3 regions of the Streptomyces sp. NPDC014801 genome follow, and region 3 is predicted to be linked to each of the others. Evidence: riboswitches for the same ligand, from Rfam matches in the RefSeq annotation. Region 3 holds a riboswitch; each other region holds the start of a gene.
The links. Region 3 has a riboswitch for cyclic di-AMP ahead of ACF1AL_RS18960 (transglycosylase SLT domain-containing protein). Riboswitches for the same ligand answer to the same signal wherever they lie in the genome.

Region 1 (10,416 bases), on a different contig from region 3:
AAGGGCCACGTCGTGCACGACCTGCTCTTCCGTCGGCGGAACCACCAAGATCCGCACTGACGCGGACGTCAACGTCGCGGGCGGCGCCGTCCCTCGTTAGGGTCAATGCCGTGGCCATGCCTCCCCCGTACCCGACGTACCCGAGCGGACCCGCCGACGGTGCGCTCCACCATCCGCACTGGTGGCAGCGCAGAGGGGTGCGGTACGGCGCGCTCATCACGCTGCTCGCCGTGTCCGGGCTGGTGATCCTCGCGCTGGTGCGCGAGCAGACCGGCACCGAGGGCTTCCTCGTGGGGCTCGGCCTCGCCGTGTTCCCCGTGCCCCTGCTGATCGCCGCCTTCCGCTGGCTGGACCGGGTGGAGCCCGGCCCCTGGCGGAACCTGGTGTTCGCGTTCGCCTGGGGCGCCTGCGCGGCGGCGCTGATAGCCATCGTCGCCAACAGCTTCGCGACGAAGTGGATAGCGACGACGACCGCCGACCCGTCCGGCGCGGACACCCTCGGCGCGACCGTGATAGCGCCGATCGTCGAGGAGTCCGCGAAGGCGGCAGCCGTCCTGCTCGTCTTCCTCTTCCGCAGACGCCACTTCACCGGGATCGTCGACGGCGTGGTGATAGCCGGGATCACCGCCACCGGCTTCGCGTTCACCGAGAACATCCTCTATCTCGGCACCGCCTTCGGCACCGACCAGCTCACCGGCGGCCGGGGCATCGCCTCCGTCACCGCGGCGACCTTCTTCGTCCGCGTGATCATGTCGCCGTTCGCGCACCCGCTGTTCACCACGATGACCGGCCTCGGCTTCGGCATCGCCGCGCTCTCGGGCGAGCGGCAGCGGCTGCGCCGGGCCCTGCTGCCGGTGGGCGGGCTGCTGCTGGCGATGTGCCTGCACGCCCTGTGGAACGGGTCCGCGTCCTTCGGCCCGTTCGGCTTCTTCGCGGTGTACGGCGCGTTCATGATGCCCGCGTTCGGGCTGCTGACGTGGCTGGTGATCTGGACCCGGCAGCGCGAGCTGCGCACGATCCGCGAGGAGCTGCCCGCCTACGTCCCCGCGGGCTGGCTCGCGCCCGCCGAGCCGTTCGCGCTGGGTTCGATGCGGGCGCGCCGCATGGCCCGCGAGTACGCCGCCCACCACCTGGGCAAGCCGGCCGCCAAGGAGGTCGGGCGCTACGAGGCGTACGCGACGACGCTGGCCTTCCTGCGCCACCGGGGCCGCCGTGGCCGCGCCGGCGCCGACTTCGGCGTACGGGAGAGCGAGCTGCTGAACGAGCTGTGGCGCCTGAGGGAGGTGGCGCGCCCGGCCCTGGAGTACGCGGCCCGCGCGGCGGCGCCCCCGGTGCCGGTGATGCTGCCGTGGCCCGCGCACCCCTGGCCGGCCCACGCCCCGGCGCCCCAGCCGTACGCCACGCGTCCGGCGCACCCGGCCGCCGCCTACCCCGCCCCGGCCTACCCGGCGTACAACCCCTACCGGTCGTAAGGGACCGGGCCGGGGCCACGCGCCGGGAGAAGGCGGGAAGGGGGCGACGGGAGGAGACGGGGGAACACCCGTCGGCCGGACACCCGTCAGCCGGGTCCCGTCAGGCCGACGCCTCCGTCAGCCGGGTCACCTCGGCCTCCGTCAGCTTCAGGTCCGCCACGCCCAGCAGCGCCGGGAGCTGGTCGACCGTGCGGGCGGAGGCGATGGGCGCGGCGACGGTCGGCCGGGCCGCGAGCCAGGCGAGGGCGACGGTGGCGACCGGGGCGTCGTGGGCCGCGGCGATCTCGTCGAGGGCGGCGAGGACCCGGCGGCCGCGCTCCGAGTCCAGGTACCGCGCGGCGCCGCCGGCGCGCGGGCTGTCCACGGTCGTGCCCGGCCGGTACTTGCCGGTGAGGAAGCCGGAGGCCAGCGCGTAGTAGGGGACGGCGGCGAGGCCGGCGCGGTCGGCGACGTCCTGCAGCTCGCCCTCGTAGGTGTCGCGGGAGACGAGGTTGTAGTGCGGCTGGAGCGCCACGTACCGGGCGAGGCCCTCGCGGTCGGAGAACTCCAGGGAGGCGCGCAGGCGCTCGGCGGAGATGTTGGAGGCGGCGATGTGGCGGACCTTGCCGGCCTGCACCAGCTCGTCCAGCGCGCCGATGATCTCCTCGACCGGGACCTCGGGCTGGTCGTAGTGGGTGTAGTAGAGGTCGATGCGGTCGGTGCCGAGGCGGCGCAGGGAGGCGTCGGCGGCGGCCTTGATGTTCGCGGCGCTCAGGCCCCGGTACTCGGGGTGCTGGCTGACCTTGGTGGCGATGACGACGTCGTCGCGGTTGCCGCGGGCCTTGACCCACTTGCCGATGATCGTCTCGGACTCCCCGCCCTGGTTGCCGTCGACCCAGGCGGAGTAGGCATCGGCGGTGTCGACGAAGTTGCCGCCGGCGGCGGTGTAGGCGTCGAGGACGGCGAACGAGGTCGCCTCGTCCGCGGTCCAGCCGAAGACGTTGCCGCCGAGGGCGAGCGGGAAGACCTCGAGGTCGGACGAACCGAGCTTGCGAAGAGCAGTCATGCCCCGTTTCAACGCACCGGCGTGAACGACCCATTCCGCACGCGAACCAACAGCATGTAAAACACGAACGCCCGGCGACGCCCGACCGGCAGCCCTGACGTCGGGGGGGTGTCGTCAGGACCGCCGGGGACCGGGAACCGGGCGAGGGCCAGGCGGGCGGAACCGGGCGAGGCGTCAGGGCGTGAGGGACCGGGCGAGGCGTCAGGCGGGAGGAACCGGGCGAGGGGTCAGGGCGTGAGGCCCTTGTCCCGCAGCCACGCCATCGGGTCGATGCCGGAGGCCTGCCCGTCGGGGTGGACCTCCAGGTGCAGGTGCGGGCCGGTCACGTTGCCGGTGGCGCCGACCCGGCCGATGACGTCGCCGGTGGCGACCTTCTGCCCGGCGCTGACGCTGATCGACGACTGGTGGCAGAACCACAGCTCGGTGCCGTCGTCGAGGGTGAGGATCGTGCGGTAGCCGTAGGAGCCGGCCCAGCCCGCCTCGGTGATCGTGCCACTGTGGACGGCCTTGATCAGCGTGCCGGTGGGGGCGGCGAAGTCGAGGCCCGTGTGGTAGCCGGAGGACCACATGGAGCCGGCCTGGCCGAAGGTGGAGGTGATCGTGTACGAGGAGGTCGGCAGCGTGTACTGCTTGGCCAGCTCGGCGAGGCGCTCGGCCTCGGCCTTCTTCTTGGCCTCCTCCTCCGCCTTCTCCTTCGCGGCGGCGGCCTTGGCGGCGGCCTCCTTCTCGGCCTTCGCGGCGGCCTCTGCGGCCTGCCGGGCGACGGCGGCCTCGGCGGCGGCCTGCGCCTTGACGTCGACCTGGACCTGCTGCGACTCGGCCTGCGCCATGATGCGGTTGCGCAGCGCCTCGCCGGCGTCGGTGGTGCCCTGCGCGCCGGCGTCGGAGCCGGCGGCGATGTCGCTGAGCGGGGTGGCCGAGCCCTGCGGCCGGTCGTCCTCGTGGTCGGAGATCAGCGAGCCGACGGAGGGCAGGTCGGGCATGGAGATGGACACCGGCGGCTTGCCGGTGTTCGCGCTGGCCATGCCGCCCGCGCCGACGGCGGCGATGACGCCGACGCCGAGGACGGTGGAGCTGCGGGCGAGTCCGCCGCGCTGCTTGGCGACGCGGTGCCGGCCGCGGACGGGACGGACGGAGTCCTCGGTGGGATTCCACTCCTCCCACGGGCCCTCGTCGGTGCGGTGGCCGCCGTAGACCAGGGTCTCGGGGCCGTGCTGGCTGGGCACGAACGGGGCTGTCGGGGCAGGCCGGTTGGACGCCACGCGGGCGTACTCCTTTCCTTCCGTCTCGCCTACCGGGTTAGCTGACGGGTTCGGAGCAGGAAGGTCTCCTACGCGCGTATACCGCTCGTCGTCGGACGGCGGCTTCCGCGTGATTCACCCCAAGGTGGTGGTTCCCCGGTTCCCTACGGGATTCGGCGCGTGAGCACGGAGCCGTCTCTTGTGACGGCTGGGACGACCGCGCTGCGTTATCGAACGTTAATAGACCCGGTGGTCGGATTCCAAGCCGTTCGGCTTGATCATTAACTTTTCCGGCCGGCACTTACACGCCACGACCGGTGCAAACCGGGCGACTTGACCGCCCCTCAGTCGTCAGGTTCAAAACCTGGTTTCGGTGATGGTGCGTCAATTGTTATCGGAGGGGGTTCGCCCGCTCACCCAGGGTGACCCGTCAGGGGCGGCGTACGGCGAGCAGCGCCATGTCGTCCGTCATGCCGCCGCCGGAGTGCCGGCGCACATCGTCGGCGACGGCCTGCAGCAGGGCACCGGGCTCGTCGACGACCCGGCCCGCCAGGCGCGCCTCGACGTCGTAGAACCGGCCGTGGCGGTCACGGCTCTCGGAGAGGCCGTCGGTGTACAGCAGCAGGGTGGCGCCGCCCGGGAAGCCGGTCTCGTCGGCCCGGTCGGAGCCGGGGCCGAGCTCGCCCATGCCGAGCGGCAGCGCGGGTTCGGCGGGCGGCAGCGTGCGCAGGGTGCCGTCCGCGTGCAGCAGGACCGGCGGAGGGTGGCCGCGGTTGAGGATGCGGACGACGCCGTCGCCGTGCGGGAGTTCGGCGAGGACGGCGGTGGTGAACCCCTCGAAGGCGTCCAGTCCCGCGCGCCGGGCGCCCTCGCGGGACAGCGCCCGCTCCAGCCGCAGGGCGACGTCCTCCAGAGTGGCCTCCTGCTCGGCGGCCTCCCGGAACGCCCCGATGACCACGGCGACGGCGGCCACCGCGCCCATGCCCTTGCCGCGCACGTCCCCGACGATCAGCCGGACGCCGTGCGGGCTGTCCTGCACGGCGTACAGGTCGCCGCCGATGAAGGCGTCGGCGCGGGCGGCCTCGTAGCAGGCGGCGATCTGGAAACCGCCGATCCGCTCGGCGGGTTCGGGTAGGACGGCCCGCTGGGCGGCCTCGGCGACCTCGCGGGCGGAGGCGAGCTGCTCGCTGCTGCGGCGCGCGAGCGCGTTGATGAGCACGGCCAGGGCGGCGACGGTGGCGACGGTGGCCAGTTCGGTGACGGCGTCGGTGTGCCACACGATGCCGAGCGTGAGGTGCAGCGCGAACACGACGAGCACGGCCGCGAGCCCGGTGACCACGGTGCCGCGCCGGCTGTAGAGCGGGGCGGCGACCAGGGGCGCGGCGGTGAAGAAGGGGGCCGCGGTGAACTCCGACGGGGTGCAGTAGTCGTACACGCCGCCGACGACGATCAGGAGCACCGGCAGCACCTGCGCGAAGGCCCGCACGAACGACACCCGCCGTCCCGCGTCGGGCCGCGGTTCCGGACCGTTTGCCGGCCCGGGCTCCGGCAGGGGGTCCAGGACGACGGGAGTGTCACCGGCGGGTGTGCAGGGCCCACCTCCGGTCCGGGAGTACGGCCCGTCCTCCGTCGCGTCTGCAGGCCGCACCGCTCGTCTCCCACCGTCCTTGTCCGCCGTCGTTCCGCCTGTCAGGTTTCCCGGTGCGGGCGCGCACGGCGAGCGGTGAGGGCCGACCGGATGACACCGGCGACGGTGGCCGCAGCCGGGGAGGAAGGTAAGGACGGCGCACGGAGCCGGAGGAAGGGAAAGACGGCGCCCGGAGCCGTGGAAGACCAAAAAAGGCGGCGGCCGGGGGTGGACGAGAAAAAACCGAGGGCCGGAAACCTTTCGGCTTCCGGCCCTCGGCCTTCAGTAGCGGGGACAGGATTTGAACCTGCGACCTCTGGGTTATGAGCCCAGCGAGCTACCGAGCTGCTCCACCCCGCGTCGTTGTGATTCCAGTGTACGGCATCCGCGAGGCGGCTCGCGACGAGGTTCCCCGGCGGGCCCGCCCGACCCCTCTCGCGGTCAGACCACGCAGCGCTCCGTGAGGTCCGCGAGCGGCAGCGTGTGCTGGGTCTGCAGCACCTTCGCGCGCAGGTAGCGGACGTTGTGCGGGGTGGGGAAGACACCGGTCGGGACCCGGTCGCGGACGTCGAGCCCGAGGGCGCGCAGCTGGCCGGCCTTGTCGGGATTGTTGGACAGCAGGTCCAGCGTGCCGATCCCGAGGGCGGTGAGCATCTGCGCGGCGGCGGTGTAGTCGCGGGCGTCCTCGGGCAGGCCGAGGGCGGCGTTGGCGGCGTAGGTGTCCAGGCCCTGGTCCTGGAGGGCGTAGGCGTCGAGCTTGTTGTAGAGCCCGATGCCGCGCCCTTCCTGGCGCAGGTAGAGCAGGATGCCGCCGCGGTCGGCGATGCGCTCGACGGCCTCGCGCAGCTGGGGGCCGCAGTCGCAGCGGGCGGAGCCGAAGACGTCCCCGGTCAGGCACTCGGAGTGCAGGCGGACGAGCGGCACGCCACCGGGGTCCCCGAGGACGACGGCGAGGTGCTCCCGCCCGTCGGCGAGGCCGTGGAAGGTGACGAGCTCGGCGTCGGCGCGGTAGCCGTCGGGGAAGGTCAGCGGGACCCGGACGCGGGCGCGCGGGGTGGCGGCGGGGACAACGGTGGTGTCGGCCATGCGGGAACTCCGGGTTCCGTTCCGTACGACTGCTTCAGATTTGAAGCAGAAGGTTCGTCCGGAACCCTACTGCTGCTTGAAACTTGAAGCAACAGGCGCGCGGTCACCCTGTGACGCGTCTCACCCGCACGACGGCGGTCCCGACCGGCGTCGCCACGGGACGTCCTCGGCGGTCGACTCCTGCATCGCCCGGGCGATCCGGTCGCAGATCTCCTCCAGCTGTCCCACCTGCTCGGGGCGCAGATGGTCGAAGAGCGAGGCGCGCACGGTCTCGACGTGCCCGGGCGCCGCCCGCTCCACCTGCGCCAGCCCGGCCTCCGTCAGGACGGCGATGCTCCCGCGCTTGTCCGAGGCGCAGCTCTCGCGCGCCACGAGCCCGTCGCGCTCCAGCCGCGTCACGGCGTACGTCAGCCGGCTGCGGGTGATCTTCAGCGCCTCGGCGAGGTCGGTCATCCGCAGCCGCCGTCCCGGTTCCTCGGACAGGGTGGCCAGGATGGAGTAGTACAGATGCGGCATGCCGGTGTCCTGCTGGAGCTGCCGGTCCAGCGCGTCCTCCAGGAGGTGCGTGGCGGCGAGGTAGGCGCGCCAGGCGCGCTGTTCCTCCGGGGTGAGCCAGCGGGTCGTCATGCCGCCAGTGTAAGTTTGCTTCAAACTTGAACCAAGCCGATGTCCGTCCACTCACCGCCGGGGAGCGCGATGCCCCACCCGTACGTCCTGCTGTCCGCGGCCGTCTCCCTCGACGGCTTCCTGGACGACACCGGCCCCGAACGCCTGCTGCTGTCCGGTCCGGCCGACTTCGACCGGGTCGACGAGGTCCGCGCCTCGGTCGACGCGATCCTCATCGGCGCCGGCACCCTGCGCGCCGACAACCCGCGGCTGCTGGTCAACTCCCCCGAGCGGCGCGCGGCCCGGGTGGCGGCGGGCCGGCCGGAGTACCCGCTGAAGGTCGCCGTCTCCGCCTCCGGCGACCTGGACCCGGCGGCCAACTTCTGGCACACGGGCGGCGAGAAGGTGCTCTACACCACCTCCGAGGGCGCCGAACGGGCCGCCCGCAGCGGCGTCGGCGCCGACATCGTCCCCCTCGGCCCCCGCCTGGACTGGCCCCGCCTCCTGGACCACGTGCACGACGTCCGCGGGGTGCGGCGCCTGATGGTCGAGGGCGGCGGCACGATCCACACCCAGTTGCTGCGGGAGCAGTTGGCCGACGAACTCCAGCTGGTCATGTCCCCGCTGCTGGTCGGCGACCCCGGGGCCCCCCGCCTCTTCGGCCCCGGGCCGTACCAGGCGGGGCGCCTGCGCCTGCGGGAGACACGGCAGATCGAGGACGTCGTGCTGATGCGCTACGAGCCCACCGCACCCGGCGCGGGCCCGCGCGCCACGCCCGCCGACCGCCACTGGCTGCGCCTGGCCTGCGAGCTGGCGGCTCAGTGCCCGCCCTCGCGCACCGCGTTCAGCGTCGGCGCGGTGGTCGTGGCCGCCGACGGCACGGAACTGGCCCGCGGCCACTCCCGCGAGGCCGGCGACCCGGCGGTCCACGCGGAGGAGGCGGCCCTCACGAAACTCCCGCCGGACGACCCCCGCCTGCCCACGGCCACGGTCTACAGCAGCCTGGAGCCCTGCGCCCGCCGCGCCTCGCGCCCCCACCCCTGCGCCGAGTTGATCCTGCGCGCCGGCGTACGCCGGGTGGTGACGGCCTGGCGCGAGCCGGACACCTTCGTGACGGAGGCCGACGGCAGCGGAGTCCTGGCGGCGGGCGGCGCCGACGTCGTCGTGCTGCCGGAGTACGAGACGGCCGCGCGCGAACCCAACCGCCATCTGCTGCCCTGACCGCGCGCCCTCGCCAAGGGACGCGGGCGAACCGGCAGCCGCCCAACGCGGCGGATCCCGGTCCACGGATGCGACGAGCCCCGGCCGGGAGCGGATCCCGGCCGGGGCTCGGTCGTAGGCCCTGTGGGACTCGAACCCACAACCAATGGATTAAAAGTCCACTGCTCTGCCAATTGAGCTAAGGGCCCAGGCGATGTTGCCTCCCCGAGCATAGCCGGACGAGGCCGCGTCGCCGATCGGGTATCGGTCACCCGGCCGCGTCGCGCTGCCGGGGACGGCCGGGAGTGTCAGGGATCGACCGGTTCGGGGGCGCCCGCGCGGGCCGCCTCGCGGGCGCGGGTGCGGGCGTGGGCGGGGTTGAGGAACCAGTGCCGGGCCGAGGCGAGCCACCAGGCCGCCGCGAAACCGAGCACGACGAGGACCGCGACCGGGGCGTAGTTGAAGGTCTCCCAGGTGACCGGGGAGACCTGCGGCAGCATGAAGAGGACGGTGATCACGCCGACCCAGACCACGGAGATCACCCCGACGGCCCGGGACCAGCGGCCCAGGTGCCACGGGCCCCGCTCGAAGGAGTCGCCGCGGCGCAGCCGCAGCAGGGTCGGCACCACGTAGGCGATGTACAGGCCGATCACCGCGATCGAGGTCACCGCCGCGTAGGCCGTGACGTTGATCAGGTACGGCAGGCCCAGCAGCAGCGCGCCGCCCGTCGCCAGCCACACGGCGGCCACCGGGGTGCGGGTGCGGGGGCTGACGGTGTGCCAGAGCCGGGAGTACGGCAGGGCGCCGTCGCGGGAGAAGGCGTAGATCATGCGGCTGTTGGCGGTCACCGAGGCCATCCCGCAGAACAGCTGGGCGCCGACCACGACGAGCAGCAGCAGCTTGCCGGCGGTCGCACCCAGGGCGTCCAGCAGGATCTGCGCGGGCGGCGCGCCGGTCGGGGAGGCGAGCGCACCGTCGTAGGACTGGATGGCGAAGGTGAAGCCCAGCAGGAGGACGAAGCCCGCGATCCACGACGTCCAGATCGAGCGGACGATGCCGCGGGGGCCGGCGGTCGACGCGTCGTGCGTCTCCTCGGTCATGTGCGCGGAGGCGTCGTAGCCGGTGAAGGTGTACTGGGCCATGAGCAGCCCGAGCAGGACGACGTAGGCGCCGCTGCCCCAGCCGGTGTTGTTGACGAACTCGCCGAACACGAAGGACGCCGGCTGGTGGTGGTCGGGGACGAGGGCCAGCGCGCCGACGATCACCGCCACACCGAGCACGTGCCACCACACGCTGACGCTGTTGAGGGCGGCGACGATGCGCACGCCGAAGGTGTTGAGCAGGCCGTGCAGGACGAGGATCGCGGCGAAGAGCAGGATGGTGCGGCCGGGGGTGACCTCGAAGCCGAACTGCAGGTTCAGGTAGGCGCCGAGGAAGGACGCGGCGCCGAAGTCGATGCCGGCGGTGACTGCGACCTGCCCGAGGACGTTGAACCAGCCTGTGAACCAGGCCCAGGCGGCGGCCGAGCGCTCGGGGGCGAGCCGGTGCGCCCAGAAGTACAGGCCCGCCGAGGTCGGGTACGCCGAGCAGATCTCGGCCATGGACAGGCCGACGAACAGCGTCATCAGGCCGACGGCCACCCAGCCCCAGGTGATCACGGCGGGGCCGCCGGTGTTCATGCCGAAGAGGTACAGCGTCAGACAGCCGGACAGGACCGAGATGATCGTGAAGGACACCGCGTAGTTGGCGAACGCCGACATCCGGCGGGCGAGCGTCTGGCTGTAGCCGAGCTGGGCCAGCCGTTCCTCGTCGGACACCGGGCCCTCGGGGCCGTTGTTTGTCATGCCCCCAGCGATTCCCAAGCGGGGCCTGTGGCATGCGTCACACGCCGGGGAACCCTCCGGGAAGCCTGCTCCACGCGGGACCGGCGAGCCTTCACGCGGGACCGGCGAGCCCGCTTCAGGAGGAAACGGCGGCAGGACAGCGGAAAGGCCCGCACGACCGGAGTCGTACGGGCCTTCCCTTCAGAGCCGGATGTCAGCCGTTGCGCTTCCAGCGCGGCTTGTCCTCGCGGCGCCCGAAGGAGCCGCCACCGCGGTGGTCGTCACGACGGCCGTAGGGGCGCTCGTGGCCGCCGGT
Region 2 (10,416 bases), on a different contig from region 3:
AGGTGCCGCGGCCCGTCTCGTAGGCGTCGCGGATGCCGGACAGGCCGACGATGCGGCCGCCCGTGGGCAGGTCGGGGCCCGGGACGTGCTTCATCAGCGCGTCGAGGTCGGCGTTCGGGTACCTGATCAGGTGCCGCGCGGCGGCGATGACCTCGCGCAGGTTGTGCGGCGGCATGTTCGTCGCCATGCCGACCGCGATCCCGGACGAGCCGTTGACCAGCAGGTTCGGGAAGGCGGCGGGCAGGGCGACCGGCTCGCGCTCCTGGCCGTCGTAGTTGGGCTGGAAGTCGACGGTGTCCTCGTCGATCGACTCCGTCATCAGGCTCGTGGCCTCGGCCATCCGGCACTCGGTGTACCGCATGGCGGCCGGCGGGTCGTCGTTGCCGAGCGAGCCGAAGTTGCCGTGCCCGTCGACCAGCGGCACGCGCATGGAGAACGGCTGCGCCATGCGCACCAGGGCGTCGTAGATCGACGCGTCGCCGTGCGGGTGCAGCTTGCCCATGACCTCGCCGACGACACGGGCGCACTTGACGTAGCCGCGCTCGGGGCGCAGGCCCATCTCGTTCATCTGGTAGACGATGCGGCGGTGCACCGGCTTGAGGCCGTCCCGGGCGTCCGGCAGGGCGCGGGAGTAGATGACCGAGTACGCGTACTCGAGGAAGGAGCCCTGCATCTCGTCGACGACGTCGATGTCGAGGATCTTCTCCTCGAAGTCGTCGGGCGGCGGGGTCTTCGTGCTGCGGCGGGCCATCGCTGCCTGGCTCCTTGCTGAAGCGTGAACGGTATCTGACGCGGACCATTGTGGACCGTGGGACTGACAAGCCGGGCCCGGACCCTCTGCGCGAGCCACGGGGAGTCCCCGCGCCCGGCTCGGCGCGAGTCACGGGGCGTCCCCGTCCCCGGCTCGGCGCGAGCCGTGCGGAGTCCCCGCACCCGGCCTCACGGAGCCGTACCGGACCTCCGCGGCCGGAGCGTTTGCGGCAGGCTACGCGATCTCGCTGTCGGCGTACGTCGTGCGGGAACTTCGCCGCCGGTCCGCACGCTTGCATACAGTGGCAGGACCGGCAGGAAACGCGCGGTTTCACGACCGCCTCCGCGATCGAAGGGACGTACATGCCCATGGGTCACACGGCCACAGCCGAGGCAGGCTCCGGCGGCCTGACAGCAACCGAGCACCGCCTGGCCAACGGCCTGCGCGTGGTGCTCTCCGAGGACCACCTGACCCCGGTCGCGGCGGTCTGCCTCTGGTACGACGTCGGCTCACGCCACGAAGTCAAGGGGCGTACCGGCCTGGCTCACCTTTTCGAGCACCTGATGTTCCAGGGCTCCGCCCAGGTCAAGGGCAACGGTCACTTCGAGCTGGTGCAGGGCGCCGGCGGCTCGCTGAACGGCACCACCAGCTTCGAGCGCACGAACTACTTCGAGACCATGCCCGCCCACCAGCTGGAGCTGGCGCTCTGGCTGGAGGCCGACCGCATGGGCTCGCTGCTGGCCGCCCTGGACGAGGAGTCCATGGAGAACCAGCGCGACGTCGTCAAGAACGAGCGCCGCCAGCGCTACGACAACGTCCCCTACGGCACCGCCTTCGAGCGGCTGACCGCGCTCGCCTACCCCGAGGGCCACCCCTACCACCACACGCCGATCGGCTCCATGGCGGACCTGGACGCGGCCACCCTGGAGGACGCGCGCCAGTTCTTCCGCACCTACTACGCGCCGAACAACGCGGTGCTGTCGGTCGTCGGCGACATCGACCCCCAGCAGACGCTCGCCTGGATCGAGAAGTACTTCGGCTCCATCCCGGCCCACGACGGCAAGCCCGCGCCGCGCGACGGCACGCTGCCCGACATCATCGGCAGCCAGCTGCGCGAGGTCGTCCACGAGGAGGTCCCGGCCCGCGCGCTGATGGCCGCCTACCGGCTGCCGCACGACGGCACGCGCGCGTGCGACGCGGCCGACCTGGCGCTGACCATCCTGGGCGGCGGCGAGTCCTCCCGCCTGTACAACCGGCTCGTGCGCCGCGACCGCACGGCCGTCGCGGCCGGCTTCGGCCTGCTGCGGCTGGCCGGCGCGCCCTCCCTGGGCTGGCTGGACGTGAAGACCTCCGGCGACGTCGAGGTGCCCGTCATCGAGACCGCTATCGACGAGGAGCTCGCCCGGTTCGCCGCGGAGGGCCCCACGCCGGAGGAAATGGAACGCGCCCAGGCCCAGTTGGAGCGCGAGTGGCTGGACCGGCTCGGCACCGTCGCCGGCCGCGCCGACGAACTGTGCCGCTACGCCGTCCTGTTCGGCGACCCGCAGCTCGCCCTCACCGCCGTCCAGCGCGTGCTGGAGGTGGCGCCCGAGGAGGTGCAGGAGGTCGCCAAGGCCCGTCTGCGTCCCGACAACCGCGCCGTGCTCGTGTACGAGCCGAAGACGCAGGCAGCCCCGGACGCCGCCGTGCCCGAGGACCCCGAGCAGGAAGCGACCGTAGAGGCCGGCAACGACGACGAGGAGACGGCCAAGTGACCGAGCTCGCCACCATGGAGTTCCACCCGCAGCCCCAGGCGGGCGAGGCCAAGCCGTGGGCGTTCCCGGCCCCCGAGCGGGGCACGCTCGACAACGGCCTGACCGTGCTGCGCTGCCACCGCCCCGGCCAGCAGGTCGTCGCCGTCGAGGTGATCCTCGACGCGCCCCTGGACGCCGAGCCGGCCGGCCTCGACGGCGTCGCCACGATCATGGCGCGCGCCTTCTCCGAGGGCACCGACAAGCACACCGCCGAGGAGTTCGCCGCCGAGCTGGAGCGCGCCGGCGCCACCCTCGACGCGCACGCCGACCACCCCGGCGTCCGCATCAGCCTGGAGGTGCCCGCCTCCCGGCTGGCCAAGGGCCTCGGCCTGGTCGCCGACGCGCTCCGGGCGCCCGCCTTCGCCGACAGCGAGGTCGAGCGGCTGGTGCGCAACCGCCTCGACGAGATCCCGCACGAGCTGGCCAACCCCTCCCGCCGCGCCGCGAAGGAGCTGTCCAAGGAGCTCTTCCCGGCGACCTCGCGCATGTCCCGCCCGCGCCAGGGCACCGAGGACACGGTCACCGCGATCGACGCGGCCGCCGTGCGGGCCTTCTACGAGCGGCACGTACGCCCCGCCACCGCCACCGCGGTCGTCGTCGGCGACTTGACCGGCATCGACCTGGACGCGCTCCTCGGCGACACCCTGGGCGCCTGGACGGGCTCGCGCACCGAGCCGCGGCCCGTGCCGGCGGTGACGGCCGACGACACCGGCCGCGTCGTCATCGTCGACCGTCCCGGCGCCGTCCAGACGCAGCTGCTCATCGGGCGGATCGGCCCCGACCGGCACGACCGCGTGTGGCCGGCGCAGGTGCTCGGCACGTACTGCCTCGGCGGCACCCTCACCTCCCGCCTGGACCGCGTCCTGCGCGAGGAGAAGGGCTACACCTACGGCGTGCGCGCCTTCAGCCAGGTGCTGCGTTCCGCCCCCGACGGCTCGGGCGCCGCGATGCTCGCCATCAGCGGTTCCGTCGACACGCCGAACACCGGTCCGGCGCTCGACGACCTCTTCACCGTGCTGCGCACCCTGGCGGCCGAGGGCCTGACCGACGCCGAACGCGACGTCGCCGTACAGAACCTCGTCGGGGTGGCCCCGCTGAAGTACGAGACCGCGGCGGCCGTCGCGGGCACGCTGGCCGACCAGGTCGAGCAGCACCTGCCGGACGACTACCAGGCGGCGCTGTACCAGCAGCTCGCCGCGACCGGCACCGTCGAGGCCACCGCGGCCGTCGTGAACGCGTTCCCGGTGGACCGCCTGGTGACCGTTCTGGTCGGCGACGCCGGGCAGATCAAGGAGCCCGTCGAGGCCCTCGGCATCGGCACGGTCTCGGTGGTCAGCGCGGAGTAGACGCACCCGCGCGTGCATGCCCTGCCGGCGGCGGAGCGTGCACGCGCGCGTGGCGCCCTGATGGCCTGGCGGCCGCTAGGCCCGCACACGTCGCGTCCCGGGGGCGTGAGCGCGTGCGTACCGCCCGCCCGCCGCAGTGCCGCGCGTCCAGGCGCGCGCTGCGGCCGCCTCACGGCCGCCCTGGTGCTCTACGGCCGCCCCGGTGCCCAGTGGGCGCACCGGGTACCGGGGGCCCAGGCAAGCCGATGCGCACCGTCACCGCAGATCCCCGTGGCCGCAGATACGCACAACGCGCCCACTGGCCGCAGGAGCACCCGCACCCGCACCGTGCACACCACTGGCCGCAGACGCATGCGCACCGCGAGCCCCGCTGGCCACAGGCACACCCGCACCGCGCCCCCCGGCCGCGGACACACCCGCACGCAGGGCCTTGGTGGTTGACGGACCACCAGGGGCCTTCCCCTGTCTCCCGGCGCCCCGCCCCCGCCGCCGACAGCCGCCATCCCCGCGCACCCCGCGTCGTTTGGGATCGAAGGCGTCGCATCGCCCGAATGCCCGAATTGGGGCGGAGGTTGCCTGTCTGACCTGTGGGATGCGCTACAAAACCACTGATTCGTTTGAGCTTTGAAGGTCGCTCACCGTAGCTTCATCCGGGCTGTCCGTCAGGCAGTGCGCCGCACCCGCGGCACCGGACAGCCATCGCCGAGTCCCCGTACGGCGCGAGCCAGGGGAGCCGGGGACCCACACGTCCCTGGGGTGAATCGGGCGCCCGCGAGGGGGCCCGTAGGAGACCTTCCTGCTCCGAACCCGTCAGCTAACCCGGTAGGCGAGAGGGAAGGAAAGGATCAGCCACCACATGGCGTTCGTCTGCGCCACCGGGAAGCACCGCCGTCCGAGCCGCATGAAGCGCACCACCGCGCAGGCCGCCGGTATCGCCGCCCTCACCACCACCGGCGTCATCGGCACCCTCGCCGCCCCCGCGCTCGCGGCCGAAACCTCCGCCGAGCAGACCGGCCTGCTCCCCGTGATCACCGCCGACGACTCGGTCGCCCAGCAGATCGACGCGCAGGCCGAGGCGCAGAAGCAGGCCGCCGAGCAGAAGGCCGCCGAGGAGGCCGCGCGCAAGGCCGCCGCCGAGCGGGCCCGCGAGGCCAAGGAGCGCGCCGCCCGCGAGGCCCAGCGCAAGCTCCTGACCACGTACGTGGCCCCGATCGCTCACTCGTACGTCTCCACGGGGTACGAGGCGAGCAGCTCCCTGTGGTCCTCCGGCCACCACACCGGCATCGACTTCCACGCCGCGACCGGCACCACGGTGCACGCGGTCGGCTACGGCACCGTCGTCGAGACCGGCTGGGGCGGCGCCTACGGCAACCAGATCGTCATCCGCATGCACGACGGCACGTACACCCAGTACGGGCACCTGTCGTCGATCGGCGTCGTCGTGGGCCAGCAGGTCGTGGCCGGCCAGCAGATAGGCCTGTCCGGCGCCACCGGCAACGTCACCGGTCCGCACCTGCACTTCGAGGCGCGCACCTCCCCGGAGTACGGCTCCGACATCGACCCGGTCGCCTATCTGCGCGCGCACGGCGTCAACCTCTGACGTCCCCGGCAGCAAGCGTCGAACGAAAGCCCCGGATCACCGAGCCGGGGCTTTCGCCGTTTTTCCGCCCCTCCACCCCGTCCCGCCATCCTGCCGACCAAAAAATATCCATGGAATCCGGCCCGCCGTCGGAAATTCCGGCCCCTTGGAATAGAGTCACGGAACACGCGTCCATCGTCGGCGTTTCACGGGGATCAAGACGGAGGTCGGACATGCGTATTCCGGCGCATTCGGTGTGCACGGCGATCCGGGACGACATCGTCGCCGGTATCCACGAGCGCGGCAGCCGGCTCACCGAGGAAGTGCTCGCCCGCCGCTACGGCGTCTCCCGGGTACCGGTGCGCGAGGCGCTGCGCACCCTGGAGGCCGAGGGTTTCGTCGTGACGCGGCGGCACGCGGGCGCGTGCGTGGCCGAGCCCACCGAGCAGGACGCGGCCGATCTGCTGGAGATGCGGACGCTGCTGGAGCCGCTGGGTGCCGCGCGGGCCGCCCAGCGGCGCACCGAGGCGCATCTGAAGGTGCTGCGCGGCCTGGTGCGGCTCGGCCGGGAGCGCGCCCGGCACGGCACCGGTGACGAGCTGCGCTCCCTGGACGGCTGGTTCCACGAGACGCTCGCCCAGGCCTGCGGCAGCCAGGCCCTGACCGCGGCGCTCACCCAGCTGCGGCACAAGATCGCCTGGCTGTACACGGTGGAGCCGTCGGCCGGCCCCGTGGACGTGTGGGCGGAGCACGGCGCCATCGTGGACGCGGTGGCGCGCGGCGACAGCGAGCGGGCGCGGGCGGTTGCCGCGCTGCACACCGAGCGCTCCACGGCCGCCCACCGGCTGCGCCGCCCCGGCGCCGGCGACCGCCCCGAGCGCGTGAGGACTTCGCAACATGCCGTCAACACACCGGGCCTGCGGCATTAACACGGGCGCCGTATACAAAGAGTGGGATATTCGGTTCCTGCCCTCGGGGTCGAATAATGAGACCTGCTCATGACCCGCTCATCGGCGCGCCCATTTCCCGGGCACTCCGCGAATTCCGCGGACGTACCCACCGTAAATGCCGAAAGCGCGAGACCGCACCGACCGGAAAGCGAGACCGCACCGACCGGAAAGCGCGAGACCGCGTCGACCGGAAAACGCGAAACCGCGCCGACCGGAAAGGCCGACGCGGTTTCTTTCATGCCGTGACTCAGACGGTCTCGGGGAGCTCCTCGAGGCCCTCGGAGACCAGCTTCGCCAGACGGTCCAGTGCGGCGTCCGCACCCTCGGCGTCGGACGCGAGGACGATCTCCTCGCCGCCCTGGGCGCCCAGGCCGAGGACGGCCAGCATGGAGGCCGCGTTGACCGGGGTGCCGCCGGCCTTGGCGATCGTCACCGGGACGCCTGTGGCCGTGGCGGCTCGGACGAAGATGGAGGCGGGGCGGGCGTGGAGGCCCTCGGCCCAGCCGACGTTGACGCGGCGCTCAGCCATGTGTTGCTGCCCTTCAGTTCTCAGGGTTGTCTAGACCAGTTTCCCATACGGTGAAGCATGCCCGGAGAGGTCCATGGACCCCATCCGGACGCGATCACCGGGCCTCGGCCTCGACCCGGCATCCGTCCTCCACAGAGTGCCCCGCGCCGTTGTCGTACGCGAGCCGTACTCTGGGCCCCATGCAGAGCGCGTCGGACAGGCAGGAGTACCCCGCCCACTGGGAGGCCGACGTGGTGCTGCGCGACGGCGGCACCGCGCGGATCCGCCCCATCACCGTCGATGACGCGGACCGCCTGGTCAGCTTCTACGAGCAGGTGTCGGACGAGTCGAAGTACTACCGCTTCTTCGCGCCCTACCCGCGCCTGTCCGCGAAGGACGTCCACCGCTTCACACACCACGACTTTGTGGACAGGGTGGGACTCGCGGCCACGATCGGCGGCGAGTTCATCGCAACCGTACGCTACGACCGGATCGGCGCGAACGGAATGCCCGCGTCCGCACCGGCCGACGAAGCCGAGGTCGCCTTCCTAGTCCAGGACGCCCACCAGGGCCGCGGCGTCGCCTCCGCCCTGCTCGAACACATCGCCGCCGTCGCCCGCGAGCGCGGCATCCGCCGCTTCGCCGCCGAGGTGCTGCCCGCCAACACCAAGATGATCAAGGTGTTCACGGACGCCGGGTACACCCAGAAGCGCAGCTTCGAGGACGGCGTCGTCCGCCTGGAGTTCGACCTGGAGCCCACCGAGCGCTCCCTCGCCGTGCAGTACGCGCGCGAGCAGCGCGCCGAGGCCCGCTCCGTGCAACGGCTGCTCATGCCCGGCTCGGTCGCCGTCGTCGGCACCGGCCGCGCCCTGGGCGGCGTCGGCCGCAGCATCCTCGGCAACCTCCGCGAGGGCGGCTTCACCGGCCGCCTGTACGCCGTGAACCGCGCCTTCGGGCCCGACGTCACCGAGCTGGACGGCGTGCCCGCCCACCGCTCGGTGCGCGAGATCGACGGCCCCGTCGACCTCGCCGTCGTCGCCGTCCCGGCCGACCACGTGCCCGCGATCGTCACCGAGTGCGGCGAGCACGGCGTGCAGGGCCTCGTGGTGATCTCCGCCGGGTACGCCGAGAGCGGCCCCGACGGACGTGAGCGCCAGCGCGAACTCGTCCGCCAGGCACGCACGTACGGCATGCGGATCATCGGCCCCAACGCCTTCGGCGTCATCAACACCTCCGCGGACGTCCGGCTGAACGCCTCCCTGGCCCCCGAGATGCCGCGCCCGGGCCGCATCGGCCTGTTCGCCCAGTCCGGCGCCATCGGTATCGCCCTGCTGTCCCGGCTGCACCGGCGCGGCGGCGGTGTCACCGGCGTCACCGGCGTGTCGACCTTCGTCTCCTCCGGCAACCGTGCGGACGTCTCCGGCAACGACGTCCTGCAGTACTGGTACGACGACCCGGACACCGACGTGGCCCTGATGTACCTGGAGTCCATCGGCAACCCGCGCAAGTTCACCCGCCTCGCCCGGCGTACGGCGGCCGCGAAGCCGCTGGTCGTCGTCCAGAGCGCCGGCTCCGCGCCGCAGGGGCACGCCGTCCGGGCGACCCGCCTGCCGCACGCCACGGTGTCCGCGCTGCTGCGCCAGGCCGGCGTCATCCGCGTCGACACGATCACCGAGCTGGTCGACGCGGGCCTCCTGCTCGCCCGCCAGCCGCTGCCCGCCGGACCGCGCGTGGCGATCCTCGGCAACTCCGAGTCCCTGGGCGTGCTCACCTACGACCAGTGCCTGGCCCACGGCCTGCGCCCGCACCCCCCGCTGGACCTGACCACCGCGGCCTCGGCCGAGGACTTCCGCGCCGCACTGGCGCACGCCCTCGCCGACGACACCTGCGACGCCGTCGTGGTGACCGCCATCCCGGCGATCGGCGAGGGCTCCCCGGGCGACGCGGAGCTGGCGCAGGCCCTGCGCTCCGCGGTGGCGGCCGCCCCCGGCAAGCCGGTGCTGGTGGTGCACGTCGAACTCGGCGGCCTGGCGGAGGCCCTGTCCGCCGCGGCCAGCACCGCGCCGCAGACGGACACGCGCGTACCGGCCACGCCGGGCCGCGGCGGCACCCCCGCCGCGCCCGTCCCCGGTGCCGGGGCGCGGACGGCGACGGCAGGCGCACCGGCGGTGACGCCGGCGCCGGACGGCAGGGGGCTGACGGCCACGACCGACGGCGCGGGACCGACGGTCGGCCGCACGGGGCTCACGACCGGCGGCGCGGGACTCACGAGCGGCGGCGCGGGACCGACGATCGGCTGGGGCGCCACGGCCCCGGCGACGACTCCCGCAGACCCCGCACCCCCCGCCGACACGCCCGACGGCCCGCCCGCCGGCGCCCCCGAGGACACCCACCTGATCCCCGCCTACCCCGCCGCCGAGCGGGCCGTCCGCGCGCTGGCCGAGGCCGTGCGGTACGCCCAGTGGCGCCGCGAGGCCGCCGACCCCGGCAAGGTGCCCGAGTACGACGACATCGACGTCAAGGGCGCCGCCCGCCGTATCGACGCCCTGCTGGCCCGCGGCCAGGGCCTGACGCTCTCCGCCGAGGACACCGGCGAACTCCTCGGTCACTACGGCATCCACGTCCGCCCCGCCCTGCCCGCGCCCACCCCGGACGACGCCGCCGAGGCCGCCCGCGCCCTCGGCTACCCGGTCGCCCTCAAGGCCACCGCCCCGCACCTCAGGCACCGCGCCGACCTCGGCGGCGTACGCCTGGACCTGGCGGACGAGGAGCAACTGCGCCGGGCCTACACCGAGTTGACTGAGCTGTTCGGCAAGCCGGAGGAGCTGCGGCCGGTGGTGCAGGTCATGGCACCGCGCGGTGTCGACACGGTCGTCCGGGCCGTCATCGACCCGGCCGCCGGAGCCGTGCTGTCCTTCGGCCTGGCCGGAGCGGCCTCCCAGCTGCTCGGCGACACGGCGCACCGGCTCATACCGGTCACCGACCGGGACGCGACCTCCCTGGTCAGGTCGATCCGCACGGCCCCGCTGCTGTTCGGCTGGCGCGGCTCGACGCCGGTCGACACGCCCGCCCTGGAGGAGCTGATGCTGCGAGTGTCCCGGCTGGTCGACGATCACCCCGAGGTCGTCGCGGTCACCCTGGAACCCGTCGTCGTGGCCCCGCACGGCCTGAGCGTGCTCGGCGCCTCCGTACGCCTGGCCCCGCCGCCCGCCCGCGACGACCTCGGCCCGCGCACACTGCCGGCGTACTGAGACCGCGGCCGGCCCCGACCGGACCCCGCGGCCGCGGGCGCGGCGCACGCCCCCGCGCGGTGCGGGCGTGACGCACGGACCCGCGCGTACCCCGGCCGCCGCCGGCGCGACGCACGCCCCCCCCCGCGCGGACCCCGGCCGTCGCCGGCGCGACGTACGCCCCCCGCGCGGACCCCGGCCGTCGCAGGGCCCGGCGTGCCGACGACCCGGACCGCGACCGTCCGCGGACATGACGGTC
Region 3 (10,416 bases):
GGGTGCGCGGATCGGCCGTCGGGTCGGCGGCGTCGTAGCGCAGCAGGTTGTCGCGGCCGGAGAGGAAGCCGTACAGCGCGGGTCCCTCGATCAGCGCGCCGACCCGCGGCAGCACCGAGCGGGCCGCCCGGGGCATGAACTGCCCGAGCACCCGCGCGGTGCCGGAGGTCGGCTCGATGAGGCCCATCAGCATGCGGATGGTGGTGGTCTTGCCCGAGCCGTTCGGGCCGAGGAAGCCGAAGACGCTGCCCGCCGGGACGCTCAGGTCCAGGGCGTCGACGGCGAGCTGCCCGCCGCGGTAGCGCTTGGTGAGGGCGCGGGTGTGGATGACGTACTCGTCCTCCGGCACCTGCTCACCCCGTGCGGCGGGCGCGTCGTCCATCGGCTCCCCCGATCGTTCCCCGGGCGGGTGGTGTCCCGCCCGCTCACTTCCCCGCGTCGGCCGCCTCGACGAGGGCGTCCTTGGTGACCGCGCCGACGTAGACCTTGCCGTCGTCGGTGATCAGGGCGTTGACCAGACGGGTGGAGAACACCGTGCCCTTGCCGAACTTGCCGGAAACCTTGTCGCCCAGGGAGTCCAGGAAGCCGCCCAGGTCACCGCCGGCCTCGCTGCCGGACGGCACGCCGCCCTTGGCGCCGGTGTCGAAGGCGGCGATCGCGCTCCAGCCCTCGCCGATGACCTTCAGCCCGTCGGGTCCCTTGCCCGGCTCACCGCCCGGCGTGGGCAGGAGGTGCTCCGGGAGCCCGCCCTTCAGCGGCCCGTCCCCCTTGCCCTGGTGCGCACGGTCCCCGCCCTCGGTCACCTTGGCGCCCTTGGGCGGGGTGAAGTCGAAGGTGGAGGCCGCCGGCTTGGCGAAGCTCACCTGCGTGAAGCCGACGTCGACCACGGCGGCGCCGCCGCTCTTCGGGGTCAGGGTGAACTTCAGCGGCACGCCGGTCCTGGCGTCCACGGCGATGCTGATGGCCCCGACCGTGGTACCGGACTGCTTGGGCTTGATCACCAGCTTGTAGGCGTCGCGGCCGGCCACCTGCGCGGTGCCGTCCACGGTGACCGAGGTCGTGGGGCCGGCGGCCTTGAGGGCCTGCTCGGCGAAGTCCTTGGGCGTACCGGTGAAGTTCTCCGCGCCCCGCTCGCCCTTGCCGTGCCCGTCCTTGCCCTGCTTGTCCTTGCCCTGCTTGTCCTTGTCCGGTGCGCTTCGGCCCGCGTCGTCCGCGGTGGTGTGGAAGACCTCGTTGGACTTGCTGTCGTAGCCCCAGACGTCCTTGCCGTGGTGAATGAGGCTGTACTCGGCGGCGTCCTCCAGCACGGAGACCTTCTGCCGGTCCGGGCCGTCGGCGGCCACCCGCAACGTGTGCGAGCCGGTGGCGAGTTCGGTCACCTTGGCGGACGGGTCGGCGGACGACCCGTCACCGCCGCCCCCGGCCGCGCCGCCGCCCAGACCGCCGGCGAGCCCGCCGAGGTCGGGCAGGCCCAGGTCGGTGTTGACGCGGACGGTGCCGGAGAACTGCTGGACGTCCGACGCCGCGATCTTCTCGATGAGCTGCTGGGCGCTGATCGCCGGCAGGTCCGGGTCCCCGGAGCTGGCGAGCGCGGGAACGATCCCGATCGTCGCGGCGGCCACGCCCACGACCGTCGCGGGCACGGCGTACCGCGCGACCTTGCGACGCCCCCCGTGCGGCGGACCGGCCGGCTCGCCCGCGGCCGTCGCCCTGTCCTCGGTTCCAAACGGTGCCATCTGTGCGCTACCTCCGTCGTCGGCGGCGGCTGTCCGTCCCGTGACCCGCGGCGTGCGCTCCCGGCGGGCCCCACCCCAAGCCGCCATTCTCACCCGAATCGGTGAGGAGTGGTGTCTTTCGTGCTTCCCATCAGACCAAATCGGCCGCCGCCGGTCGTCACCCCACGGAGTCAACTCCATGTACTGCTGGGGTATGACATGGCGAGGGGTCAGCTCCCCTTACCCGTAGGGGATGTGGGGGACACGGGGGATGCGGCGGGGGTACGGCGGGGCGAAGGGGACGGCGGGGCGAAGGGCACGGCAGCCAGAGACACCCCCTGGGCCGGCCGGGGTTCATGGCGGGGCTCCGTGGCGGAGTCGTCCCGGACCGGAAGGGCCGGGACGCACGTGCGGCGCCCGAGGGGCGATCCGCCGGCGGCCGGGTCAGCCCGCCCGGTGGACCACCGCGTCGCACAGCTCCATCAGGGCCACCTTGGCGTCGCACTCCCGCAGCGGGGCCAGCGCGGCCCGCGCCTCCTCGGCGTAGCGGACGGTGTCGCGGCGCGCCTGCTCCAGCGCGGGGTGCGCGCGCAGCGCGGCGAGCGCCTCCGCGTGCCGCGCGTCGTCGCTGAGGTCGGAGTCGAGCAGCTCGCACAGGGCGCGGTCCTCCGGCAGCCCCAGCCGCTCGGCCCGCTCCCGCAGCCGCAGCACCGGCAGCGTCGGGATGCCCTCGCGCAGGTCCGTGCCCGGCGTCTTGCCGGACTCGTGCGAGTCGGAGGCGATGTCGAGTACGTCGTCGGCGAGCTGGAAGGCGACGCCGAGCCGCTCCCCGTACTGGGTGAGCACGTCCACGACCGTCTCGTCGGCGCCGGACATCATCGCGCCGAACCGGCACGAGACCGCGACCAGCGACCCCGTCTTGCCGCCGAGCACCTCGAGGTAGTGGTCGACCGGGTCCCGGCCGTCCTGCGGGCCCGCGGTCTCCAGGATCTGGCCGGTGACCAGCCGCTCGAACGCGAGAGCCTGGACCCGGACCGCCTCCGGTCCGAGGTCGGCGAGGATCTGCGAGGCCCGGGCGAAGAGGAAGTCGCCGGTCAGGACGGCGACGGAGTTGCCCCACCGGGTGTTCGCGCTGGGCACGCCGCGGCGCACGGCCGCCTCGTCCATGACGTCGTCGTGGTACAGCGTCGCGAGGTGGGTCAGCTCCACCACGACGGCGGACGGCACGACACCCGGCGCGTACGGATCACCGAACTGCGCCGCGAGCATCACGAGCAGCGGCCGGAACCGCTTCCCGCCCGCCCGCACCAGGTGCTGCGCGGCCTCCGTGATGAAGGGAACCTCGCTCTTGGTGGCCTCGAGCAACCCTTCCTCGACAGCCGCCAATCCGGCCTGGACATCGGCTTCGAGAGCCTGGTCCCGCACGCTCAGCCCGAACGGCCCGACGACGGTCACGAGGGGTCTCCTGTCTGCTGGTGCCGGTTGGCGATTACGCGGTTTGTCGATAGGTCGCTGCCATCACTCAAGTCAGCGTATCCGGTCACGTTTCGATCACCGATAGCGCCCACGGTTACAGGCCAGGCGGTATCGGATCACGCCCGATATGTTGATCGACCACATCTGATCAGCCGAAAAGTACCGTTATCCACCATGCTCACACCCGGGAGACCACTCCCCCACCCTGTGCGAGCCGCCCGGCCGATCGCGCCGGAACACGACCCTACTGCCCGTTTTGCCGTAATTAATCAGCCGAATCACCTTGGTCACCTTGGTTCCAAATGTGTTGCGCCTGTGACACCAGTGAATTGGGTCACGCGGACCCCTCGCCGGTCCCCGACTGCCGGAACCCTCGCTTCCCCAGTTCCCCCAAGCGAGTTGAGGCTTGGCAGTAGCAAAGGATCAAGACACCCAAACGGCCCCTACCAAGGTCAACTAGGGCGATAGGTGAATCCGGTACTTGTTCCCGGCATGTGCTCTCGCATAACTTCCCGGCCTGTCGGATGGACGCCTAATCCTGCCGCCGTCCGGCACCCACCATCGGACCAACTCATCCGTGTACGGCAGGAGCGGGGGACCCAGGTAAGTCGCCGAACCGGACGTCGTCGCCCCGACGACGCCCCGGACCGGCTCGGGGTGAAGCCGTGCCGCCTTCCGCGGCCGGCCGGGCATCTCCAGCCCGAACCCGACAGCTCACCTCGCAGGCGCCGGAGAGGAACTTCGCCATGCCCGCTGCCGGTCAGCACCGCCGCACCCGCACGTCCCGCCTCGTCCGCACCCTCGCCGTCGCCGGCACGGGTGCCGCCGCCCTCGCGCTCCCGCTCTTCGGCGCCACCAGCGCCTCCGCCGCCACGCCGGCCTCCACCGCGACCGTGATCACCGCCGCCAACTCGGTCTACCCGAACAACCTGGACGGCTGGATCCGCCAGTCGCTGGACATCATGGCCCAGCGCGGCATCCCCGGCACCTACGACGGGATCTACCGCAACATCATCCGCGAGTCCTCCGGCAACCCGGCCGCCATCAACCTGTGGGACTCCAACGCGGCCGCCGGCACCCCCTCCAAGGGCCTGCTGCAGGTCATCGACCCGACCTTCCTCGCCTACCACGTGCCCGGCACCTCCATGGACCCGTACGACCCGATCGCCAACATCACCGCGGCCTGCAACTACGCGGCCGCCCGCTACGGCTCGATCGACAACGTGTTCAGCGCGTACTGAGCCGGCTGAGCTCAGCGCGTCCTGACGGGGCCGAGCCGCCTCCGTCATCTGAAGAGTCGTTCGAGGACGACGGCGATGCCGTCGTCCTCGTTCGACAAGGTGATCTCGTCGGCCACGGCCTTCAGCTCCGGATGGGCGTTGGCCATGGCCACCCCGCGGGCGGCCCAGGCGAACATCGGGATGTCGTTCGGCATGTCCCCGAATGCCAGCGCCCGCTCCGCGCCCAGCCCGAGACGGTCGGCCGCCAGCGCCAGCCCCGTCGCCTTGGTGACCCCGCACGGCTGCAGCTCCACCGTGCCCGGCCCCGACATCGTCACCGTCGCCAGCGAGCCGACCACCGCGCGGGCCGTCGCCGCCAGCGCGTCGTCGGACAGTTCGGGATGGCGCAGCAGCACCTTGCTGATCGGCTCGCCCCACAGATCGTCGCGCCGCCCGACCCGCACCGCCGGCAGCGTCGGGTGCGGCATCCGGTAGCCGGGCTCGATCAGCGTCAGCCCGTCCACCCCGTCCTGGTCGACCGCGGCGTAGACCTCCCCCACCTCGGCCTCGATCTTGCCGAGCGCCGTCTCGGCCAGCTCCCGGTCCAGCGTCACCGACCACAGCAGCCGGTCCGCCCCCGCGTCGTACACCTGCGCGCCCTGCCCGCACACCGCGAGCCCCGTGGAACCCAGGTCCTCCAGCAGCGGCCGCACCCGGGGCGCCGGGCGGCCCGTCACCACCAGATGCCGGGCGCCGGCCCGCACCGCCCGCGCGAGCGCGGCCCGTGACCGGTCGGAGAGCGTGTCGTCGCCGCGCAGCAGCGTTCCGTCCAGGTCAGTGGCGATGAGGGCATATGCGAGGGCGGCCATGATCAGAGAATACGGACCCCGGAAGCCCCCCGTTCACCACCGGCCGCGCCTCCTCCCCGGCCCCTTCGGGCCCCCCGCCGCTGTGGCAGGCTGACCTCTCACTCACCAGGGGGAGGCCCACGTCGTGACCGCCGGACCGGACCGTTTCCAGCAGCACCTCCGGCAGGCCGCCGCCGGCGTCCTCGCCCGCTTCCCCGCCGCCGACGTCCCCGAGATCTACGCCCTCTCCTTCCGTATCTGGCGCCTGGACGACGACCGGCACCCCTACGTCGCCATCGGCTACAACACCGAGTCCCAGTACGCCCGGGAGCGGCGCGCCGAGGACCCGGGCGAGGCCCGCTGGAACTACGCCTGCTGGCTCCTCGACGGCTTCGAGATGCTCGGCAACGTCCCCGAGGACCCGGCCGGCGGCGCCCTCTTCGTCGAGCGGGCCAAGGAGCTCGGGCTGTGGTACGACGACGGCACCGGCGATCCCGCCCTGCCCAAGGCCGTGCGCGACGAGCAGGACGGCACGAGCGGCGACGAGCAGGACGGCATGAGCTGCGACGAGGAGGACGGCATGAGCTGCGACGAGGAGGACGGCACGAGCGAGGGGCTGTGGGAGTACTTCGCCGACGCCTGCACCGGCCTCGCCCGCCATCTGCACGCGAGCGGCCTGATCGAGGAGATCCTCGGCCGCCCGCTGCCGATCGTGGTGTTCGACATGGACTGCCCCGGCTGGGAGGTGGAGGCCACCGAGGCCGCCAACCCGCCCGGCCTGATCACCGGCTTCCTGGACTGGCAGCACGCCCAAGGGGCGTAGCCCACCCCCCGGCCGTCAGCCGTGGGCCGCCATCAGGTGCCGGGCCAGGCGGGGCGAGGCGAACTCCGTGCCGCACACGAACCGCATCACCGGACCGTAGGAACCGGCCGCCGGCAGGCCCGTGAAGTACAGGCCGGGAACCGACGACACGTATCCGGCGCCCAGCTTCGGCGTGCCGCGGCTGACCGCGAGGGCGGTACGCAGCTCGTGGCCCAGGAAGTCCATGGCCGCGATGTCCACCCGGTAGCCGGTGGCCGCGATGACGTGGTCGGCGGCGAGCCGCTCGGTGCGGCCGGCGTGGCTGCGCACGGTGAGGGTGGCCCCCTCGCCCGTCGCCTCGGCCCGCACGATCCGCTGCACCTCGCTGACCTGCACGGTCTCCGCGAAGCGCCCCCGCAGCCACCAGGCGCCGAGCGGCCCGAGCACCCGGCGGACCAGGTAGTGGCGTATCCCGGCGGGCAGACGGCGGTAGGGGTGCGGGTAGTAGCTGAGCGCCCACAGCGACCAGGCCCGGCCGAACGGCGACTCGGGCCGCAGCCGGGGCTGGTCCCAGGGCGGCGCGCCGAAGGCGACCCGGCCCCGGCCGCGGGCGACCACCCGGACCCGGGCCCCGGCCTCGGCGGCGAGCACCGCCGTCTCCAGCGCCGACTGTCCCGCGCCGACGACGATCAGCTCCCGGCCGGCGAACCGGCTCAGGTCGTGGTGCTGGGAACTGTGGGACACCGCCGATGCGGGGGCGGGTCCGTCGGGCGCGGCGGCGGCCAGCTCGCGGGGCAGGTGCGCCAGCCCGGACAGGCCGGTCGCCACGACGACGGCCTGCGCGGTGAACTGCTCCCCGGAGTCCAGCTTCAGCTCGAACCCCCCGCCGGCGCGCCGGTCCACGGAGACCACCCGCACCCGCTCCAGGTCGGGCACCAGTTTCTGCTGGAACCACTCGCCGTAGGCGATGAACGTCTCGACGGGGATGATGTCCTCGTCGGTGACCAGACGCCGGACGCCGGCCGCGTCGCAGTAGTCGGCGAGGGTGTACCCGCGCTGCGGGCTGTCGATGGTCGAGGCGGCGGGGGTCGACTTCAGGAGCATGCCGGCGGGCATGTTGTCGCGCCAGCTCACCATCGGGTCACCGAAGACCCGCACGGGCATGCCGCGGGCGCGCAGATGGGCGGCGGTGGACAGGCCGAACGGGCCTGCCCCGATGACTGCAACCGGTTGGTTCACGAAGTCCCTCCCCAGGACGTCATGTCGTCACTTCGTGTTCCGGCCGGGACGGTGCCGGTGCTACGTCCGGCGGCGTCCGCCCGGTCCGGTGCTGCCGCGGCGGTGGGTCCGCCACAGCTCATAGAGGTGCTTCGCGCCGGGTCGCACGAAGCGCGCGAGCATCGTGAGGAACGGCAGCGGGTCGTCACCCGCGAACCAGGCCAGCTCCGTGCCGCTCGGCCGGGCCGGCGCGTGCGGCGTCGTGTAGCCGCTGCGGCGGTAGGCGAGCAGGGCGGGCAGGTCGATGTTCTCCACGATGTAGCGGTGGCCGGCGCGCTGTTCCCCCTCCGGAACGGGGCGCCCGGTCAGATCCAGGTGCAGGGCGCGGACCACGTCCACCAATGCCTCGTTCTCGAAGAGGCGGAACTGGGCGCCCACGCGCGGGTTGAAGTCGAGGAGTTTGTACTGTCCGTCGCGCCGGTCGAAGCGCAGGTCGAGGTCGACGACGCCGGTGAAGCCGATCTGTTTGATGAAACGTGCGGCGAGGTCGGCGAGTTCCGGGTTGTCGACGACGTAGGCGTTCGCCGTCATCCCGGCGTGCGGCGGCCACGAGCGCACCTTGACGCCGGTGAACAGGGCCAGGGGCGTGGAGTCGGCACCGAAGTAGGCGTGCACGATCCAGTCCTCGGCCTGCTCGCGCGGCAGGTACTCCTGCAGGATCACCCCCGGCCGCTCGCCCCAGTCCCGGGCCAGGGCGAGCAGCCCGTCCCGGGTGGAGATCCGCGTGGTGCCGTGGACGGCGGGCCGCTCCCGGCGCAGGAACGCCTCCCGGTTCTTGGCCACCACCGGGAAGCGGGCCGTGTCCGCGAACGCCACGATGTCCTCGTACGACCGCGGGAACGCGGCCGCCGGGCTGGCGATGCCGTGCTCGGCGCACAGCTCGTGCAGCCCCTGCTTGCTGGCCAGCCGGCGTGGCAGGTCCGGCGCCACGCGCGGGAAGAGGAACGGCCCGGCGAGGTCGTCCTGGTGCTCGGCGATCAGCACCGCGGCCTCCTCGTCGGTCGGGATCAGCACGGCCGGCCGGCCGATCCGGCGCCCGATCCGCAGCAGCCCCTCCACCAGGCGGCCCGGCTGCTCGGTGCCCGTCGTCGGCCACACGAACGCCCGCCGCAGATAGCGGGAGGACGCGGCCGGCGTGTACCGGTCCTCGGTGATGGCGTACATGGGCACGCCCAGCCGGCCCAGGCTGCGGATCGCGCCGACGCCGCCGTGGTGGAGCGGGTAGTCACCGAACTTCACGATCAGGCCCGGCACCTCGCGGTCGGCCTGGAACGGCACGCTTGCGGCACTCCTGGCCACGGGTCCCCCCACGTGTCCCCCCGACGGAACGGATGCACTCCGTCCGTGTTCCCCGCAAAGGACGCTAAGCCGGAATTGCCACCTCCGACAAGGCCATAACGGACATTGCAAACTCTTTAGACACTGCCCAAGAGGGCGGCTCGGCCGTAACGTGTGCCGCGACGACCTGACCGCACGGCGCGCGCGCCGTGTCCCACGTGCACGAAAGCGAGGCTGCACCGCATGCCCCCCTTCGACGTCCCCGAGGGCGACCCCTTCGGTGCGCACAACCTTCCGTACGGCGTCTTCTCGCCCGCCGGTTCGCCGGCCGAACGGCGGGTCGGCGTCCGGCTCGGCGACCACGTGCTCGACGCGGGCGCGGCGGCCATGGCGCTCGGCTCCCCGTATGCGTCCCTGCTCGCCCAGCCCTCGCTGAACCCGCTGCTCGCCGCCGGCCGCACCACCTGGTCCGACGTGCGGCGCGCGCTGACGGCGTGGGTGACGGTGCCCTCCCACCGCGAGGCCGTGGAGCCCTTCTTCCACCCCCTGTCCGCGGTGACCCTGCACCTGCCCTTCGAGGTCGCGGACTACGTCGACTTCTACGCGTCCGAGAACCACGCCCGCAACGTCGGCCAGATCTTCCGCCCGGACGCCGCAGACTCCCTCACCCCCAACTGGAAGCACCTGCCCATCGGTTACCACGGCCGCTCCGGCACCGTCGTGGTCTCCGGCACCGACGTGGTGCGCCCCTCGGGCCAGCGCAAGGCCCCGGCCGATCCGGTGCCCGTCTTCGGCCCGTCCGTCCGTCTCGACATCGAGGCCGAGGTCGGCTTCGTCGTCGGGGTGCCCTCCGCCCTCGGCAGGCCGGTCGCCCTCGGCGACTTCCGCGACCACGTCTTCGGGCTGTGCCTGCTCAACGACTGGTCCGCCCGGGACATCCAGGCCTGGGAGTACGTCCCCCTCGGGCCCTTCCTCGGCAAGTCCTTCGCCACCTCCGTCTCCGCGTGGATCACCCCGCTGGAGGCGCTGGAGGAGGCCCGGGTGGCACCTCCGGAGCGCACCCACCCGCTGCTGCCCTACCTGGACGACTCCGCCGACGAACCCGGCGGCTACGACCTGCGCATCTCCGTCGCCGTCAACGGCCACGTCGTCTCCGAACCCCCCTTCTCCACCATGTACTGGACGGCCGCCCAGCAGCTGGCCCACATGACGGTCAACGGCGCCTCCCTGCGCACCGGCGACCTCTACGGCTCCGGCACGGTGAGCGGTCCCGCCCCCGACCAGCGCGGCTCCCTGCTGGAGCTGACCTGGAACGGCCGCGACGCCCTCGAACTCCCCGACGGCAAGCGCACCTTCCTGGAGGACGGCGACGTGGTGACCCTCTCCGCCTGGGCCCCCGGCCCGAACGGCACCCGGGTGGGCCTCGGCGAGGTGACAGGCCGCATCGTCTCCGGCTGACGGTCTCTTCCGGGGGGCGGCCGCCCTGGGGTGGGCACCTCTTCCTCAGGGCCTGAGGGCAGCTCTCTCCGGGGGCTGAGGACGGCTTTCCCCAGGGGGCTGCATAGAGGGGCCGAGGGCGGCTTTCCCGGAGGCCGAGGGCGGCTTTCCCCCGAGGGCCGAGGGCGACTTTCCCCCGGAGCCGAGCGCAGTTTCCCCGGGGCTGAGGGCGGCTTCCCCGGGATGGGGCAGCTGCCCCGCCCCGGCCTCCTCGTCATGGTCGGACCCCCCGCCCACGAGGCCGTCGTCATGGGCTGACGTGGCGCCCCCGGGGCCGTCATACTGGCGGCGGACGCCCTCAT

Region 1: another riboswitch for cyclic di-AMP. It lies ahead of ACF1AL_RS33595 (M23 family metallopeptidase); the one in region 3 lies ahead of ACF1AL_RS18960 (transglycosylase SLT domain-containing protein).
Region 2: another riboswitch for cyclic di-AMP. It lies ahead of ACF1AL_RS17010 (M23 family metallopeptidase); the one in region 3 lies ahead of ACF1AL_RS18960 (transglycosylase SLT domain-containing protein).

What each region holds. Positions count from the first base shown of each region.
Region 1 is NZ_JBIBXG010000015.1:218,344-228,759, reverse strand. Features, by position in the region: gene trmB (tRNA (guanosine(46)-N7)-methyltransferase TrmB) at 1-60, shown strand, start outside; gene ACF1AL_RS33605 (PrsW family intramembrane metalloprotease) at 111-1,472, shown strand; gene ACF1AL_RS33600 (aldo/keto reductase) at 1,573-2,517, opposite strand; gene ACF1AL_RS33595 (M23 family metallopeptidase) at 2,745-3,779, opposite strand; cyclic di-AMP (ydaO/yuaA leader) riboswitch at 3,791-3,947, opposite strand; gene ACF1AL_RS33590 (PP2C family protein-serine/threonine phosphatase) at 4,189-5,406, opposite strand; tRNA gene ACF1AL_RS33585 (tRNA-Met) at 5,672-5,745, opposite strand; gene ribA (GTP cyclohydrolase II) at 5,827-6,471, opposite strand; gene ACF1AL_RS33575 (MarR family winged helix-turn-helix transcriptional regulator) at 6,592-7,098, opposite strand; gene ACF1AL_RS33570 (dihydrofolate reductase family protein) at 7,168-8,298, shown strand; tRNA gene ACF1AL_RS33565 (tRNA-Lys) at 8,414-8,486, opposite strand; gene ACF1AL_RS33560 (amino acid permease) at 8,586-10,121, opposite strand; gene ACF1AL_RS33555 (DEAD/DEAH box helicase) at 10,315-10,416, opposite strand, start outside.
Region 2 is NZ_JBIBXG010000006.1:420,458-430,873, reverse strand. Features, by position in the region: gene ACF1AL_RS17025 (DNA topoisomerase (ATP-hydrolyzing) subunit A) at 1-751, opposite strand, end outside; gene ACF1AL_RS17020 (M16 family metallopeptidase) at 1,114-2,505, shown strand; gene ACF1AL_RS17015 (M16 family metallopeptidase) at 2,502-3,890, shown strand; cyclic di-AMP (ydaO/yuaA leader) riboswitch at 4,581-4,734, shown strand; gene ACF1AL_RS17010 (M23 family metallopeptidase) at 4,747-5,490, shown strand; gene ACF1AL_RS17005 (GntR family transcriptional regulator) at 5,703-6,398, shown strand; gene ACF1AL_RS17000 (HPr family phosphocarrier protein) at 6,667-6,948, opposite strand; gene ACF1AL_RS16995 (GNAT family N-acetyltransferase) at 7,128-10,178, shown strand.
Region 3 is NZ_JBIBXG010000007.1:303,689-314,104, forward strand. Features, by position in the region: gene ACF1AL_RS18945 (ABC transporter ATP-binding protein) at 1-382, opposite strand, end outside; gene ACF1AL_RS18950 (outer membrane lipoprotein carrier protein LolA) at 426-1,736, opposite strand; gene ACF1AL_RS18955 (polyprenyl synthetase family protein) at 2,160-3,170, opposite strand; cyclic di-AMP (ydaO/yuaA leader) riboswitch at 3,749-3,932, shown strand; gene ACF1AL_RS18960 (transglycosylase SLT domain-containing protein) at 3,938-4,432, shown strand; gene ACF1AL_RS18965 (HAD family hydrolase) at 4,477-5,283, opposite strand; gene ACF1AL_RS18970 (hypothetical protein) at 5,405-6,082, shown strand; gene ACF1AL_RS18975 (FAD-dependent oxidoreductase) at 6,098-7,300, opposite strand; gene ACF1AL_RS18980 (ATP-grasp domain-containing protein) at 7,361-8,617, opposite strand; gene fahA (fumarylacetoacetase) at 8,861-10,075, shown strand.